DNA from 4 places in the Neobacillus solisequens genome. Region 3 is predicted to be linked to each of the others. Evidence: riboswitches for the same ligand, from Rfam matches in the RefSeq annotation. Region 3 holds a riboswitch; each other region holds the start of a gene.
The links. A riboswitch is a leader RNA that binds a small molecule or an ion and turns the genes downstream of it on or off. The one in region 3 is predicted to bind cyclic di-GMP.

Region 1 (3,150 bases), on a different contig from region 3:
TTATCCTTTCTTTTATCGATATTAATGATTTAAAAAAGGTAAACGATCGATATGGTCACTCCATCGGTGATGACCTTATCAAAACGAGCTGCGACATTATCCATTCGCAAATTGACCAAGAAGATGTACTTTTCCGTTATGGCGGCGATGAATTTATTGTTATTTTTTACCAAAAACAAATGGAACAGGTCCAGCAGGTGTGGGCTACCATCCAGTGTCACTTCCAAAATCTAAACAATACAAAAGAAAAACCATACACCATTTCTGCCAGCTATGGTCTTTACCATTACAAGCCTGGAACAGTTATTTCTTTAGATGAAATTTTGGAAATTGCCGATCGGGAAATGTATAAAAATAAAGCCATTCATAAAAATAAGCTTACTTCGGTGCCTGTCATCAATAGTAAATAAGCTTAAACCAATACAAATTATATTGGAAACCCATTTCAAACTGTTAAAACTTAACGCACTTAGAGTTATAACTACAAAACTAAAAAACAATTAAATTCCAAAAATTGATATATCCATTCCCCTATTTTTTTGTTATTATAATTTGTGATTGTAAATTTTTGTTTAAAGTCTGGAGGATTTGTCGAATGCGGACGAAGAAAAAAAGCAAGAAATGGCTAAAGATAACGGGTGTTATTCTATTGATTTTGGTTATTGCTGGCGGCGCGTATGCCTTTAGTGTATATAAGTCTTTTAAAAATGCGGTTGAGACGATGCATCAGCCAGTCGATCGGGAACAAACAGTAAAGCGTGATAATCCAGTAAACTTCGCAAATAAGGATCCATTTTCCGTCTTACTGCTTGGCGTCGATGAGCGCAAAGGCGATAGAGGGCGATCAGATACCATCATTGTATTGACAGTGAATCCTCAAAAAAATTCTGTGAAAATGTTAAGTATTCCGCGTGACACACGTACTGAAATAGTTGGAAAAGGTACACAGGATAAAATTAACCATGCCTACGCTTTTGGAGGCGTGCCAATGTCCATGGATACCGTTGAGAAGTTCCTTGATATTCCAATTGATTATTATGTTCAAGTAAACATGGAAGGCTTTAAAGATATTGTTAATGCCGTTGGCGGTGTAACAGTGCAAAACGACCTTGATTTTACACAAAATGGCCACCATTTTCCAAAGGGTGAAGTCAGCCTGAATGGTGAAGAAGCATTAGCCTTCACAAGAATGAGACATGAAGACCCAAGGGGCGATTTTGGCCGTCAAATTAGACAGCGTGAAATTATCCAAGCGGTCATTAATGAAGGTAAAAGCCTAAGTACTTTAACTAAATTTTCTAATATCTTCACAGCACTTGGCAACAATGTTAAAACAAACCTGACGTTTGACCAAATGGTAGATATCCAAAAAAATTATAAAGATACAAGCAGCAACATCGAGCAAATGTCGGTTAAAGAAACAGGCACAAGAATCAATAATATCTATTACGGACTCGTTTCAGATGAGGAAAAAGCACGAATCCAAAGTGAATTAAAAACACAGCTTGACTTAAATTAACTTTTAAAAAACTGATTGGCGAGTAGATCCCAATCAGTTTTTTTTCAGGACGTTCTAATAGTAAATAGTGGAATACTCCTATTTTTATCGTCCACTCATTCATTTTTTTGTTATAATAATGATAACAATCAATCTTCACCGATAAAGGCAAACTTATTGAAAAATAAGGACGCAAAGCTACGGGCCTACCGCGAATCGCTACGGCAGCCGGGCTACCGAAGCAACTAGTTAGTAAGATGGACCTAGTTTCTTCAGGTTCATCTTTTTTATTCATCCTGCTACAAACTATATAGCTACTAACATGATTAAGGGGGGACTAACTATGAGGACTGCATTGATTGTCGATGACTCTGCCTTTATGCGGAATATCGTCAGAAAAACAATTGAGCAGCATTTCCATGTGATTGCAGAGGGCTGTGATGGACGTGAGGCGATTTCTCTTTACAAAAAATTCTTACCCGATGTTGTCTTGCTCGATTTAACGATGCCACATGTTGACGGATTGCTGGCCCTAAGAGAAATTATGAATATCAATCCCCTTGCCAAAGTCGTTGTCTTTTCTGCCTGGGGAACCAAATTTACCATTATGGAGGCCATTCAATTGGGCGCGAAGGATTTTATTATGAAACCTCACTTTGAACAATTATTGCCTGCATTGAGGAAGCTTTTTATAGAGGAAAAAATAATTTGACCAGTATTCGCTCTCCTTTTAATAACCTTGATTCGACCCACCGCAACAATATGGGTCTTTTATCACAAATTAAGGAGGGCGAATACAAAGATCTTTTACATAAGAAATCTTAGAAACAACGAACTATTCTCGGTAATGTGAATGGCGTTGACCATTGCAGATCAGAAAATTAAGTACTTTTAAGATGGTTAGTTTTTTTCCCAGTTACATTTTTCGACAATTACAGTGTAATAGGTCCTAAATCTATGGTATAATTCTTTTAAATCTCTGGACGGTGACGCATCTATGAAAAATAATAGGCTTTTACTACTATTCCTTATCCCGCCCATTCTCAGTCTACTCGGCAAGCCTGACCATTATATTCATCATGCCCTTTGGGCACTTTATCTTATCCCTCCCACTTTAATCGTATTACTTAAAGGTGTTAATTACAGCATTTTATCAATTTGTACTAGTTCGTTATTATTCTTGACAGTTGAGATCATAAAAACGGGCAAAGTCGACCTACATACGTTTATCTCATTTCTTGAACTGATTATCGTCAATATTGTTTTTAATATCTTTGTAAGCACAATTTCAAAACAGAATAGTCAAAAGCGACAGGAATTAATTCAGACACGAAAGCTATTAGACAGTATCCTGAACAACGTTGATATCTCCATTTGGTCGTTAACACCTAATAAGGACCATCTATTTTCAAGAGGAAAAGAGAAAATTTACGGCTCCCTTACGGCCGAGCAGTTAAATGAAGAAGGTCTTTGGAGAAAATCCATCCACCCGGATGATCTGCCACTTGCCGACGAAATAGACAGCAAATGGGAAGTTTTAGAAGATTATGAATATGAATACCGAATTGTCCAACCTAATGGCACAGTTCGCTGGATTCGGGATCGCGCATTTCCTGTCATCGATGAGGATGGTGCCCTTGTTCGTTATGATG
Region 2 (3,150 bases), on a different contig from region 3:
CAATCGGGATAAACTCGGCCGGTGAAATCCATCCCAAGTCTGGGTGCTTCCAACGTAATAGGGCTTCTACACCTTTTATTTTTCTCGATTTCATTTCAATAATTGGCTGATAATACACCTCAAGCTGTTTTTTATCAATGGCTTTTCTTAGTCCATTCTCAAGCTGTATTTTGCGGGAATTCTTTTGATTCAATTCTTCATTAATAAATTTATAATTGTTTCGCCCTCTTCCTTTTGCCAAATACATGGCTACATCAGCGTTTTTATGAATCGCTTCTGCAGTATTTCCATCTTCGGGATATAAACTAATCCCAATACTTGGAGTTATAGCTACCTCATGTTCACCTATAACAAAAGGCTCGGAAAATTGCCGAATAATGGTTTTAGCCTCATATTCACATTTATTCCTGTCCGCATCAGGAAGAATAATAATAAATTCATCCCCGCCCAACCGATAAATATGATCACGCTCTCCTATAGTACCTTTTAGCTTTTCGGCAGATTTTTTTAAGACTTGATCTCCAAATAGATGCCCCAGGGAATCATTTATATTTTTAAAACGGTCCAAATCAATTAATAGAAATCCAACAATACGATTGTTTTCACTTGCCATCTCCATTATTTGGTCCAGATCCTCATTAAAGCTTGCCCGATTATTTAAGCCGGTTAATTGATCGAAATAGGCCAAAATTTGGTATTCACTCATGATGGTTTCACTTCTTTTAATAATAAAAATCTGCCTGGTCAGAATGATGGGAAAGATAATGGATAACCCAAAACTTAATAGGTTGACATGCCATTGATAGCTTTGAAGCTCCAAAATAATTAGAAATAGAACACTGACCATTGGAAAAAGAGACTCTTTGGCTTCAGGAGGTTTTTCAAGCTCCCATTTAAGTTCGGAGGATTGATCCTCCGCATATAGTCCAACCAGACCGATGACCATTATTGCTAGTAAATATAAAACATCAACCACATTTCCTGGAATATATGTATGGTGTGATAATTGAAATACATAAATGGTATCGGCAATAATTTGAATAAAAAATCCAATCGTAAGTGGGAAGATGGGAAATTTCTCATTATGATGCTGCGATAGTTGAAATAGTAATATGGTAATAAACAAAATCGTTAAATCAGTTAACGGTAAAGCCACAGCGAGAAAAGTCGCTAGGAAAGATTGACTAACAGCCCCCAATATAGGCTTAATTAAGTAATGAATACTAATCACCGTGGCACTTATCATGAAAATAAAAATATTAAATAAATGTGGATTTTTCAAAAAAGGGCCACTCCACAATTTCGTTTTATACATTAATGCAATGGAGTAAAAGATATAGCCCGCTTGCCATATAAACGAAGTGAATAAAGGAAAGTCGGTTTTTCCGGTAGTTACCTGGACAAAGAGGTAAACAAAATTGGACACTACAATCAGGAAGGATCCGATACAAAGTAGCATCCAAAAATATTTGCTTTTATCTGATATTTTCCGATAGGCTTTAAAGAGCCAAATACCGCTTAGGATTCCTCCAAATATAGGAAAAACTGCTACACCTATCGCCCTCAACGATTCAATATCTTTAAAAATCAGCGTCCAGCAAAAGTATAAAAAATTGGTCAGTAATAAGGCGATTAATGCTGCTCGTCCAGATGTAATCATCGTAATCCCTCACGTTATAAGTATGTACGTACGTTCACAATCATTTTTTCAAAAACAAAAAGAGCTATTTCCACTTTGGAAATATCTCTTCGGTTTGCAAAAGTTAACCCTTCGGTAACTCAGCCACCATAGGTTATCCCGTAGGTCTGCAGTTTTGCGTCCTCATCTTTCAATGAGTTTGCCCTGATCAAATATATTTTATTTTAACATTGATATATAGAATAATATAGTGTTTTTTAGTATACAAGTATGGTATTTATTAGTTCATAATACCTAATTTCCGCCACATGTACTAATGGTAAATACAACCATATAACCTTTGAAGTTTATATTAAAAAAACTTGTCACCCGCTTCTTTACGAGCAGGTGACAAGCCTTTACTTCTAATCATTTTGTTGCTGTTTCACTTTATTCCTCTTCAAAGGAATCACAATTCTAGTCAGCAGTTCGCTTTCTTCTACTTCGCCGGGAGAATTATAATAATATTCATAGTAGACATCGCTTCTTTCATATCCATGGTCGGCAATCCAATTGATGATTTCCTGATAGGCGGACTCCATTTCGGAATAGGGCCCCTTATACATGTAGGAAGCTACCTTACCAGGAGGAATCAGACCTGCCCTTATTTTGTCACGGTCTGGGAACAAACCAGCTACCGGGAAACCTACCTCTACCTCAACATTCTGGATATCCATGTTATAGTAGGCTGCATAAGGAGCACCAATCGGACCTTCTCCAAGCTCATTCAAATATGAGGTTATTTGCATGAAGCTTTCACCAATCAATTTTGGCAGCAGATCCATTGTCGTTTTTACCCTAATCGTTAATACAGGCTGAATCATTTGTTCAAGCAGCTCAATATTGGCCATTATTATTTCCCCCTTTTTCAAAAAACTTTGCTCATTTCTGAACAAGTTGGATTACCAAAATCTACTTTTTTGAAAAATCTATGGGAGCAAGGGATAAAAATACTTTTTGCGAGTCATATTTTACCAGTCACTTATATTTATAGTATAAAACAAAAAAAGGCACATGAAAAGGGCAACACCTAATCTTGGTAGTTGCCCCCTTCCTAATGCTCTTGTACCTGTACATCGATCCATTTCCGTACACTATTAATAAAACACACCCGCGTGCATTTTTTCAAATCGGCTTTGGTGAGAATTTTTTCATGGATTTTCCCAGATTTAATTAGCCTATTCCGATAGGTTCCTGCAAGAAGGCCACTTTCCACTGGAGGCGTCCAATACTGACCATCCATTTCTATGACAATATTCCCATTAGTGAATTCAGTCAGCTCCCCGCTCTCATTCCACAGTAACACATCAAAAACATCTTTCGGCTTATTCTGCTGAAAGTCAGAATAAATCATTCGGTTCGTTGTTTTATGATATAAAAAAGGAGAATTTTTATCGATAGGGTGTTTAGCCACCATGACCTGCAACGGTTCATCCATTGGCATAATAGACTGGCCTTCCATTATTAGTGAA
Region 3 (3,150 bases):
TCCTCCATAGTTTTTCCCGTTGGTATATAATTGTCAATATTCAGATATTTTTACCTATAACACTTCTGTATCTTTAGTATATTATGACTATTATAAAAAACAACAAAAAAAAGTAAAAATACAACAAATTTCGACCTTTTTTACAAAAAAATAGAATATAACCTCGGAAGGCAACCATACTAAATATGTTAGTATGCTTTTAAAGAGGTAGAAGTTGATGAAAAATAATTCTCGTTCTTTGTTTATAAAGCACTCCATAATTTCTATAATTGCTCCATCTGCCCAGAAATACTGGCAATTTATTAAATTCTGTTTGGTTGGGGTTGCCAATACATCCATTTCGTTAGTTGTCTATTATATTTTTATAACGCTTGAAGTTCAATACCTGCTTGCAAGTACAATTTCCTACTGTGCAGGACTTTTGAATGGTTATGTGTTTAGTTCATCTTTCGTGTTTAAACAGCAAAGAAACACGCATCAAGCTTTGAAATTTATGATGGTAAATATGTTCTCTCTATTACTTAACCTTCTATTCCTCTTTGTTTTAATCGACCTATGGGGGATTTCAAAAATAATGGCCCAAATAGCCGCCACAAGTTTTAATGTCATCTTTAATTTTCTTCTGAACAAGTTGTGGACATTTAAGTCAAAACAAGTTGCTGATTCCCATTAAGGCAACCTGTTTTGTTTTTAACTTTTGGAAAAACGTACCACGACGCTTTTTGAAACTTTTTTTAAACCAAAGCGTAAATAGGTTATAGCTTTTCATTTCAATAAAGTATGGGAGAATTATAGATGAAAAAATTAATCATTGCCTTCGTTTTGCTGTTTAGTTTAGTTGCACCTGGGATGACGGAAGCAAAAGGATTCAGCAAGGGCTCTAGTTCCTTTAGCCATAGTTCTTCATTTGGATCGCATTCTACAACAAAATCTTACTCAGGATTTAAATCACCTTTTAGCAGTAAATCAGGGTCATCCTATAAAGGATCCTATTCCACAAAACGAGGTGGCTTTTGGAGCCATGCAGCAGCATTTGGAGCAGGGACATTTATCGGAAGCATGCTCCATCCTTTCGGCGGCCATTATTACGGAAATTCTTATGGATTTTCCATGTTCGGGATGCTTTTAGATATCATGATTATTTTAATTATTATCCGATTGATTAAAGGGATCTTTAGACGGAAACGTTATTACTAGAATATTACGATGAGAGCCTCATCCTTAATTGGATGGAGGCTTTTTTGCAATGATTTATGAAAAATTAATGAAAATCCCTTTTTCCCTAAAAATTAAATTTACTCTTTAAGCAATTTCGATTAAAATCGACATAAAGGTACAGCCACGGGAAACCTGGTGTCACAAAGCTTAAAGGGGCTAAGGAGTAAATCTATGCCAGCCGAGCTGCCCTAACCATAAGGAGGAAAGGTTATGAAAAAACAACTAGTTTCAAAGATTTCAGCAGGTTTATTAGTTTCGTCATTAGTACTTAGCGGTGCTTCATTAGCTAGTGCAAAAGGACCAGATCAAAGTCATGGAAAACCTGTAACAGTAACTACGAAGAGCCCAGGGAAAACGGCTACAAAAGGACACAGCACGACAAAAGGAACTATTAAATCATCAGTAGGGAAATCGCTGGAAAAACAGCTTCATTCAAGTGAGGATTCTATTAATAAAATTATTATTGCAGTTAATAGCTATTTTAAGGTAGATTCTGACGGCACAACAGACAAGGTTTTAACCAAAAAGGCTGCTTCAGACGCATATAACAGCTTTAAAGGTAAGCTAAACGCAGAGCTTAATAAGCTTCGAGCAGTAGACAAGCAACTAGCTAATTATAAAAAGAATAAAAAAGTATCTGCAGATGAACTGGCTATATTAGCTGAGAAATCTAAGACTCTTCAGGCCCTTGCTACTAACGAAATAACGCAAGTTCAAACATTGGCCGCACAAGCAGCCGCTAACAAGCCAACAACAACGACAACTACTGGAACAACTTCCGGTACAACAACGCAAACTGGAGATAGTGACGATAACCAAGGGACTGAAACTACTACTACTCAACCAGATGATAACGGTGAACAACAAGGCACAACCACATCAGGTACCACCAGCGAATCTGACAATAGTGGCACTCAAACCACAGGAGACAGTTCACAAACAACGACGACTGGAGATACAACAGAGTCAGCAAATACTGCTGATTAATCATAGCAAAAATGAGAGTCCCTCTTTACGGACTCTCATTTTTAGTTTTTTATTCTAATTGATTAGATAGGTATTGAGCTTTCAGCTTTAACTTCTTTCTGTTTTGCTCCTGAATCTGCCTTAAATCATTTATTTTGCGCTTTAATAGACTTGACCTTCCCATATACCTCTCTCAAAAATTGTTCATATATGTCATAGATTTCAGGGTTTACTTTTTCATCCTTTAGCACTTGTCTCCATAGTTTTCCTGGTACAATAATAGGGGCCAGGATTAGTGATACCCAGCCTAACTTGAAACTATTTGGAATTTTATAGTTTACTTTATCAAACTTATCAATCTTGTCTTCTTTCATTTCTGTGTTATAATATTCCCCGGCATTAGTCTTGGACTTAATGCGGGTGGGAGAGGGCGTTACGCGAAAGTGTGATTAACATTATGAGAGGAGTATTCAAACTTAAGTATCATCAAACGAATGTGAAAAAGGAGGTAATTGCAGGACTAACATCATTTTTTTCCATTGTTTACATCATTGCCGTTAATGCAAAAATCCTCGAGGATGCAGGTATCCCGCTTGAAGCAGGAATCATTGCAACCGTACTTTCTTCATTAGTTGGCTGTCTATTAGTCGCGTTTATGGCAAACGCACCGCTGATCCTTGTTCCCGGCATGGGAATCAATGCATTATTTACGTATACCATTGTTGGTTCAATGGGCCTAAATTATATGGAAGCTTTAGGAGCCGTTGTCCTATCTGGTATTCTCTTCATTTTAGTGGCCTTTACCAAACTTTCAACCATATTATCCGAAGCGATACCTGCTTCATTAAAGGAATCTATTTCAGTCGGGATAGGACTATTTATCGCCTTTATCGGGTTACAAAAAAGTGGAATTGTCATTGGAAATTCCCATAATTTTGTTGGACTTGGTGATTTATCATCGCCTAT
Region 4 (3,150 bases), on a different contig from region 3:
CAATCGTGAAAACCATGCCTTCTTTAATCCTGGCACCTTTTCCCGGCAGTCCGTAATGTGGAACATCCGGCTTTTCATGAATGACTGAACCAATCCCATGACCAATGAAGTCTCGCACAACTGAAAATCCTTCGCTCTCTACATAGGTTTGGATTGCATGACCAATATCACCAATTCGATTACCTGGTACAGCTTGTGAAATTCCACGATAAAGGGCCTCTTTTGTCACACGCAGCAGGTGATCAGTTTCCTCAGACACCTTTCCAACTGCATAAGACCATGCAGAATCTGCCAAGGCACCATTGTAATTCACCACCATATCAACCGTCACAATATCCCCTTCATTTAAAGGTTCCTTTCTCGGAAAGCCGTGACAGATTTCATCATTTATACTGGCACAGGTGGCATATTCATAGCCCTTATATCCTTTTTGCTCAGGGGTTGCACCGTTCTGACTCAGAAACTGTTCAACAAATTGATCAATCTCCCAAGTACTAATCCCTGGTTTAATCATTTTGGCAATTTCTTTATGACAAGCAGCCAGTATTTCCCCTGATTTTTTCATTGCTTCGATTTCTCTCGCAGATTTTAAAACAATCATTCTCTTCCCTGCCTTTTAGTTTATTTTTATGTAAAGAACAGATGAATGTGTGTATCATAAAAATTATACTTTCTGATACAATGGGTAACACTTTTAATATTAACGCTTGTGGTTGTTTTTTTCAAAAAACTTTCTAATTAAAATAATCAATACTAATGTTCACATTTTTGTAACATTCAAACGTTCTTAATATGGTACTTTTTTATTCGATTTGATAAAATAAAATTACTACTACTATTTACTAACATTATAGGTGGGTGAGATTTATGATTGGTGACCGCGTAAAACAATATAGGCTTGAAAAGAAGATGTCACTATCTGAGCTTGCCGAACAAGCAGGAGTTGCAAAGTCTTATTTAAGTTCTTTGGAAAGAAATTTACAAAAAAATCCTTCCATTCAATTTCTAGAGAAAATTGCCAGTGTATTAAACATTCCCATTGAACATTTAATCCATGAGCAAATAGATAAATCGGAGCTAGATCATGACTGGATGAACTTAGTAAAAGATGCCATGAACTCTGGTGTCTCCAAAGATCAATTCCGTGAGTTTCTAGAGTTCACAAAATGGAGAAACAAAAATAACTAAAATGGAAAAAGCATCCCGCAACGCCTTGCAGGATGCTTTTCTATGTACTTAAGCCGGTTAGGTGTACTTATGTCGGTTAGGCCATTCCATTTTGAGATAAAAATTCCCTTATTTCCTCAATCGAGATTCCTATTTCTTTCGCTTCTAGGATGAGTGCTAGCCATTCTTTGTCAACTGTTTCCAAATCTCCAACCGTAACATTCATTGTATCCTCTCCCAAAATACATCTTTCGTATTCCAGGCAGCCCGGCCATCATAGTAACTACATACCTTAGATCCTCGGCTTTGCGTCCCAGTCTTTCGACAGGTTTGCCTTTTACTGGTTATTTCGAATATCTAAAGAATTATATTTTCAGATAGCTTTTATAGGTAATTATGCATGCGAATTTATGAATATGTTTATTATATCTAGCCCTTTCTTAGCAATTTGTTATATTTTGTCATATATTTCAAATTATCGTACCACAAATTATTCCAAATTTCTACATTAGCAATTCCATTTTTATACATTTTAAATTTTGTCTATTTTATGACAATTCGAATATAATATAACCATTATATAATCAATATTGTGAATATTCAAAAGGTGGGAAGTAATGAATATGACGGTTATTCACATTCTAAACTTTTCAATTCCAATTGCCTTTATCGTCTTTGCCGGGTTTGCACTGGATCGATTGTGCAAACCGGCTAAACAAGAAGAAAAAGCCGGTGAAGAGTAAACTTCACACAGCTTGTTTTATTTTAATTTATCTTGAATTTTTAACTGGTAATTTTTAAAAATCGCAGAATTTGTATGTCCCCTACGTTTCGACATTAATTGATTAAAGCGTAAAAGTTTTTCATTTAATTTCTTTTGCATTTCGGCTTTTTCAATATTGTCGTCGCACCTTTTCATTAAATCTTCAATGGTCATCATTTCTTGCCGCAAATGATTCTCTTCTTCGGTGAAACCGGCATTCTTCAATAATTTATAGGCCATGCGCAATTCTTCGGGAATGTAGGATAAATCCTCTAGTTCCAATGGTTTTCCATACCCAGGTAGGTTATCAAACTCACCATCCCGATAAGCCTTCTTGATGCGGTCTTCTGAGAGAATATGAAACAAATCCATGCGTTTCAGCCTCCTTTTCACCTTTTCTACATTGTTATTATACCAAATCAAGCCCAATAGGTATTAATCATAATTATCATTCATTTCGGGAATGCTACAGAGGAAGCAACGAAAGGAGTGTTGAATGTGGGACGCGGAGAGCATTTCGGCCACAAGAATAAAAACCATCCTGGTGAGTTTCCTCAAAACAGCATGGTAGAAAAGCATGTAAAAGAAGCCATTGGCGATGAGGAATTAATTGTCACTCAAGAAGCGTTTAAAAATAGACTGGCGGAAGATGAGGAGCGAGGCGATACTGCCCGCTATTTCGATCAAAAAGACTAAAAGGCGTGAGTTCTCATTCACGCCTTTCTTTCATTAATGCAGACCTTTTTCCATACTTAAACTTCTAATAAATTTCGATATATCTGTTGTTTTTAGCCATTCTGCCATTTTTTCAATATCCTTCGAAAACACACGGTCTTGTTTGATGGAAGGAACTTGATTCCGCCCCTCTTCATAGAATTTCTTTGTATGAGTAGCCATTTTCTCAACGCCACGGTACTCTGTTGCTTCCATTGCACAAATTAACTCTATGGCCAGCACCCTTCTGGCATTCTGGATGATTTGATAAGCGTGTCTTGAAGCGATTGTTCCCATGCTGACATGGTCTTCCTGGTTAGCGGATGATGGAATAGAATCAACACTTGCCGGATGTGCCAATGTCTTATTTTCCGAAACTAATGAGGCAGCTACATACTGCATGATCATCGCTCCCGATTGGAGGCCAGGCTGAGGGCTCAAGAACGGCGGCAAGTCATTCAATTGTGGATTAATTAAACGCTCAATTCTCCGCTCCGAAATATTAG

Region 1: it holds a riboswitch for cyclic di-GMP, as region 3 does, so the genes downstream of both, ACI3K6_RS07405 (response regulator) here and ACI3K6_RS08635 (hypothetical protein) in region 3, are expected to answer to the same signal.
Region 2: it holds a riboswitch for cyclic di-GMP, as region 3 does, so the genes downstream of both, ACI3K6_RS16520 (EAL domain-containing protein) here and ACI3K6_RS08635 (hypothetical protein) in region 3, are expected to answer to the same signal.
Region 4: it holds a riboswitch for cyclic di-GMP, as region 3 does, so the genes downstream of both, ACI3K6_RS12430 (anti-repressor SinI family protein) here and ACI3K6_RS08635 (hypothetical protein) in region 3, are expected to answer to the same signal.

What each region holds. Positions count from the first base shown of each region.
Region 1 is NZ_JBKFGJ010000005.1:77,254-80,403, forward strand. It holds gene ACI3K6_RS07395 (GGDEF domain-containing protein) at 1-410, shown strand, start outside; gene tagU (polyisoprenyl-teichoic acid--peptidoglycan teichoic acid transferase TagU) at 596-1,519, shown strand; cyclic di-GMP riboswitch class I at 1,656-1,739, shown strand; gene ACI3K6_RS07405 (response regulator) at 1,842-2,210, shown strand; gene ACI3K6_RS07410 (sensor domain-containing protein) at 2,496-3,150, shown strand, end outside.
Region 2 is NZ_JBKFGJ010000017.1:147,158-150,307, reverse strand. It holds gene ACI3K6_RS16520 (EAL domain-containing protein) at 1-1,660, opposite strand, end outside; cyclic di-GMP riboswitch class I at 1,771-1,853, opposite strand; gene ACI3K6_RS16515 (GyrI-like domain-containing protein) at 2,044-2,529, opposite strand; gene pabB (aminodeoxychorismate synthase component I) at 2,733-3,150, opposite strand, start outside.
Region 3 is NZ_JBKFGJ010000006.1:226,618-229,767, forward strand. It holds gene ACI3K6_RS08625 (GtrA family protein) at 218-673, shown strand; gene ACI3K6_RS08630 (hypothetical protein) at 796-1,197, shown strand; cyclic di-GMP riboswitch class I at 1,323-1,409, shown strand; gene ACI3K6_RS08635 (hypothetical protein) at 1,429-2,205, shown strand; gene ACI3K6_RS08640 (NCS2 family permease) at 2,642-3,150, shown strand, end outside.
Region 4 is NZ_JBKFGJ010000011.1:203,050-206,199, forward strand. It holds gene map (type I methionyl aminopeptidase) at 1-601, opposite strand, end outside; gene ACI3K6_RS12425 (helix-turn-helix domain-containing protein) at 868-1,188, shown strand; gene ACI3K6_RS12430 (anti-repressor SinI family protein) at 1,265-1,393, opposite strand; cyclic di-GMP riboswitch class I at 1,426-1,512, opposite strand; gene ACI3K6_RS12435 (hypothetical protein) at 1,785-1,910, shown strand; gene ACI3K6_RS12440 (DnaJ family domain-containing protein) at 1,928-2,302, opposite strand; gene ACI3K6_RS12445 (hypothetical protein) at 2,429-2,626, shown strand; gene hutH (histidine ammonia-lyase) at 2,660-3,150, opposite strand, start outside.